Regions from separate parts of the Streptomyces sp. NBC_00358 genome, predicted to be linked through region 2. Evidence: predicted binding sites of a transcription regulator. Region 2 holds the regulator's gene; the other holds the start of a gene.

Region 1 (2,455 bases), 1.0 Mb from region 2:
GGTGCTTGCGCTCCTTGAGCTCGACCTCGGTGGCGGCACCGGCCTTGATGACGGCCACGCCGCCGGCCAGCTTCGCCAGACGCTCCTGGAGCTTCTCGCGGTCGTAGTCCGAGTCGGAGTTCTCGATCTCGGCACGGATCTGGTTGACCCGGCCGGCGACCTGGTCGGCAGAGCCGGAGCCGTCGACGATCGTGGTCTCGTCCTTGGTGATGACGACCTTGCGGGCACGGCCCAGCAGGTCCAGACCCGCGTTCTCCAGCTTGAGGCCGACCTCCTCGGAGATGACCTCGCCGCCCGTGAGGATGGCGATGTCGCCGAGCATGGCCTTGCGGCGGTCACCGAAGCCCGGGGCCTTGACGGCGACGGACTTGAAGGTGCCACGGATCTTGTTGACGACCAGGGTCGACAGGGCCTCGCCCTCGACGTCCTCGGCGATGATCAGCAGCGGCTTGCCGCCCTGCATGACCTTCTCCAGGAGCGGGAGCAGGTCCTTGACGTTCGCGATCTTGGAGTTCGCGATCAGGATGTACGGGTCGTCGAGGACGGCCTCCATACGCTCCATGTCGGTGGCGAAGTACGCCGAGATGTAGCCCTTGTCGAAGCGCATACCCTCGGTGAGCTCCAGCTCCAGACCGAAGGTCTGGGACTCCTCGACGGTGATGACGCCTTCCTTGCCGACCTTGTCCATCGCCTCGGCGATGAGCTCGCCGATCTGGGTGTCGGCGGCGGAGATGGAGGCCGTGGAAGCGATCTGCTCCTTGGTCTCGACATCCTTGGCCTGCTCAAGGAGGGCACCGGAGACGGCCTCGACGGCCTTCTCGATACCGCGCTTGAGGGCCATCGGGTTGGCGCCGGCGGCGACGTTGCGCAGACCCTCGCGCACGAGCGCCTGGGCCAGCACGGTCGCCGTGGTCGTACCGTCGCCGGCGACGTCGTCCGTCTTCTTGGCGACTTCCTTGACCAGCTCGGCGCCGATCTTCTCGTACGGGTCCTCGAGCTCGATCTCCTTGGCGATGGAAACACCATCGTTGGTGATCGTGGGGGCGCCCCACTTCTTCTCGAGGACGACGTTACGGCCCTTGGGGCCGAGGGTGACCTTGACGGCGTCAGCGAGCTGGTTCATCCCGCGCTCGAGACCGCGCCGTGCCTCCTCGTTGAACGCGATGATCTTGGCCATGTGAAGTGGTCCTCCCGGACGGGGTGGATTTCTCCGGATCGTGCCCGCGCCCGCGACGGACGGCCTGCAAGCCTTGTGGTTCCTTGCCCCACAGGCCCGCGGGCCTCACTGGCCCGATCCAAGTTCTGTCACTCTCACTGGGAGAGTGCTAACGCCAATGATTAGCACTCGACCCCTGCGAGTGCAAGCGCCTCTCCTGAAAACGGGCGTCGGGCCCAGCCTCCACAGAGGGGGCGCTCCCGTGCGCGCGGGCGCGCGCGGGAGCAGGCGGAGGGCGGCCGAAGGCCGCCGAGGACGCACGAGGGGCCCGCATCCCTGGTGGGATGCGGGCCCCTCGGCGTGAGTTGCGTCGGTGGCCGTTCGCGCCCGGACTAGACGGCGAGTTTGACCATGTCCGCCTGCGGACCCTTCTGGCCCTGCGAGATTTCGAACTCCACTCGCTGACCCTCTTCAAGGGTGCGGTAGCCGTCCATCTGAATCGCGCTGTAGTGCACGAAGACGTCCGCACCACCGTCGACCGCGATGAAGCCGTACCCCTTCTCCGCGTTGAACCACTTGACGGTGCCCTGAGCCATGCCTAACTCCCCTATTACTGGCCCTTGCACAGATCCACACTTCGCGGATCCGGGTCAGACCTCACCCCCCAAACGGTTGGGGGTGTGCGCCGGAACGCGTCGACCGCGGCTGAATGTATCTGTCCAACTGCCGTCTGCAACAGGTCAATCGGACGAGAATTCTGGGCATGGCCGATCAACGATATGCGGAGAATGCGCGAGGATTCAGGGCAAGTCGGGCCCCGTAAATGCCATAAAAAGCCCAAAAGGGCGAGGCAGTTTGGCTACTTCTTGTCGGCCGCCGAACGGGTACTCATATGCGTCCGGCATGAAACCAACATCGAAAGCGAAGTCGCTTCCCCAACTGTAGCGCGCTCAACCATGCAGAATTGCCCCCTCCGTTTCTCTCACGGAGGGGGCAATTCGATGAACTCTGCGTGTTCGGCATTACCGAGGGTAACGATCAGCCTCCGGCGACGGCCGGAATGATCGAGACACCGACACCGTCCGGGGTCGCCGTCTGGAGGCCCTGCTCGAACCGGACGTCGTCGTCGTTGACGTACACGTTGACGAAGCGGCGCAGCTTGCCCTGGTCGTCCAGAACGCGCGCGGCGATGCCCGTGTGGTTCTTCTCCAGGTCGCTGATGACCTCGGCGAGGGTCGTGCCCTCGGCCGTCACCTCGGCGGCACCACCGGTGTAGGTGCGCAGGATGGTGGGGATGCG
Region 2 (2,455 bases):
CACCGCGTCCGCGCACAGCTCCCCGCGGCCGTTCTCGTACACCTCCGCCGAGCCGCCCGCGACGAACAGCTCCGCGCCCGCGAACGCCGCGGCGCCGAAGACATGGTCGAAATGCGGGTGGGTGAGCGCGAGAAGCGTCACACGGTGTCCGGCGGCGGCCTGCGCCTCCCGGCGCAACCGCGCGCCCTCCGCGAGGCTCGACCCGGCGTCGATCATCAGCGCCGCGCCCTCGCCGACGACCAGCCCGACCGTGCAGTCCCAGTCCGGAAGCCGACGCCGCCCGACCCGGGGCGCCACCCTTTCCCACCCCAGCTCTTCCCAAGTCAGCCTCATGCGGCGACGCTAGCGGTGACCGGGTGCCGTGCACGACATCGCAGGCCCGCCCTTGCCGGGGTCGTGCCTCACCGCCGTACACTGGGCCGGGGAACGCTGGCACTCCCGTGTGCTGAGTGCCAGACGAAAGCCACGAAGGCCACGAAGACCACCGAGTCGATTTCTGGAGGTGTGCGCGATGCTCAGTGAACGCAGGCTCGAGGTGCTCCGCGCCATCGTCCAGGACTACGTGGGCACCGAGGAACCGGTCGGTTCCAAGGCGCTCACCGAGCGGCACCGGCTGGGGGTATCCCCGGCGACCGTCCGCAACGACATGGCGGCCCTGGAGGACGAGGGCTACATCGCCCAGCCGCACACCAGTGCCGGACGCATCCCCACGGACAAGGGATACCGGCTCTTCGTCGACAAGCTCGCCGGCGTCAAGCCGATGACCGCGCCCGAGCGGCGGGCCATCCAGAACTTCCTGGACGGCGCCGTCGACCTCGACGACGTCGTCGGACGGACGGTGCGGCTGCTCGCGCAGCTCACCCGCCAGGTCGCCGTCGTGCAGTACCCCTCGCTGACCCGCTCGACCGTGCGCCATGTGGAGCTGCTGTCGCTCGCCCCCGCGCGGGTGATGCTCGTGCTCATCACGGACACCGGCCGGGTCGAGCAGCGCATGATCAACTGTCCGGTTCCGTTCGGCGAGACCTCGCTGGCGGATCTGCGCGCCCGGCTCAACAGCCGGGTCGCGGGACGCCCCTTCGCGGACGTCCCACAGCTCGTCCAGGACCTCCCGGACGCCTTCGAGTCGGAGGACCGGGGTACGGTCTCGACGGTGCTCTCCACACTGCTGGAGACACTCGTCGAGGAGACCGAGGAGCGGCTGATGATCGGCGGTACCGCCAATCTCACCCGTTTCGGACATGACTTCCCTCTCACCATCCGGCCGGTGCTCGAAGCGCTGGAGGAGCAGGTCGTGCTCCTCAAGTTGCTTGGAGAGGCCGGGGATTCGAGCATGACCGTGCGAATCGGGCACGAGAACGCTTACGAGGGACTCAACTCCACGTCCGTGGTCTCCGTCGGCTACGGTTCGGGCGGCGAGGCAGTAGCCAAACTCGGCGTGGTCGGCCCGACCCGCATGGATTACCCGGGAACGATGGGAGCGGTACGAGCGGTGGCACGGTACGTCGGACAGATCCTGGCGGAGTCTTAAGTGGCCACGGACTACTACGCCGTACTCGGCGTGCGCCGCGACGCGTCCCAGGACGAGATCAAGAAGGCGTTCAGGAGGCTCGCTCGCGAGCTGCACCCGGACGTCAATCCCGATCCGAAGACGCAGGAGCGGTTCAAAGAGATCAACGCCGCGTACGAGGTGTTGTCGGACCCGCAGAAGAAGCAGGTCTACGACCTCGGTGGCGACCCGCTGTCCCAGCAGGGCGGCGGTGGCGCCGGCGGCTTCGGCGCGGGCGGCTTCGGGAACTTCTCCGACATCATGGACGCCTTCTTCGGCACGGCGTCGCAGCGCGGACCGCGCTCGCGCACCCGCCGCGGCCAGGACGCCATGATCCGGCTGGAGATCGAGCTCGACGAGGCGGCCTTCGGCACCACGAAGGACATCCAGGTCGACACGGCCGTCGTCTGCGCCACCTGCAACGGCGAAGGCGCCGCGCCCGGGACCTCCGCGCAGACCTGTGACATGTGCCGCGGTCGCGGCGAGGTGTCCCAGGTGACGCGGTCCTTCCTCGGCCAGGTCATGACCTCACGGCCGTGTCCGCAGTGCCAGGGCTTCGGCACCGTGGTCCCGACCCCGTGCCACGAGTGCGCGGGCGACGGCCGGGTCCGGTCCCGTCGCACCCTGACGGTCAAGATCCCGGCCGGTGTGGACAACGGCACGCGGATCCAGCTCGCGGGCGAGGGCGAGGTCGGCCCCGGTGGCGGCCCCGCAGGCGACCTGTACGTCGAGATCCACGAACTGCCGCACTCGACGTTCCAGCGGCGCGGCGACGACCTGCACTGCACGGTCACCCTCCCGATGACCGCGGCGTCCCTCGGCACGAAGGTGCCGCTGGAGACGCTCGACGGCCTGGAGGAGGTCGACATCCGTCCGGGCACGCAGTCCGGCCAGTCGATCCCGCTGCAC

What was found. The regulator HrcA, encoded in region 2, represses chaperone genes, less so after heat shock. The targets are predictions, from matches to a motif close to TTNGCACTCNGNNNNNCNGAGTGCNAA.
Region 1: groL (chaperonin GroEL) is a predicted target of HrcA. The motif match lies at 1,303-1,329, and genes of this name have one in related genera.

The regions. Positions count from the first base shown of each region.
Region 1 is NZ_CP107976.1:5,191,089-5,193,543, reverse strand. It holds gene groL (chaperonin GroEL) at 1-1,177, opposite strand, end outside; gene OHT01_RS22035 (cold-shock protein) at 1,549-1,752, opposite strand; gene OHT01_RS22030 (MoaD/ThiS family protein) at 2,195-2,455, opposite strand, start outside.
Region 2 is NZ_CP107976.1:6,227,899-6,230,353, forward strand. It holds gene OHT01_RS26500 (MBL fold metallo-hydrolase) at 1-333, opposite strand, end outside; gene hrcA (heat-inducible transcriptional repressor HrcA) at 512-1,528, shown strand; gene dnaJ (molecular chaperone DnaJ) at 1,529-2,455, shown strand, end outside.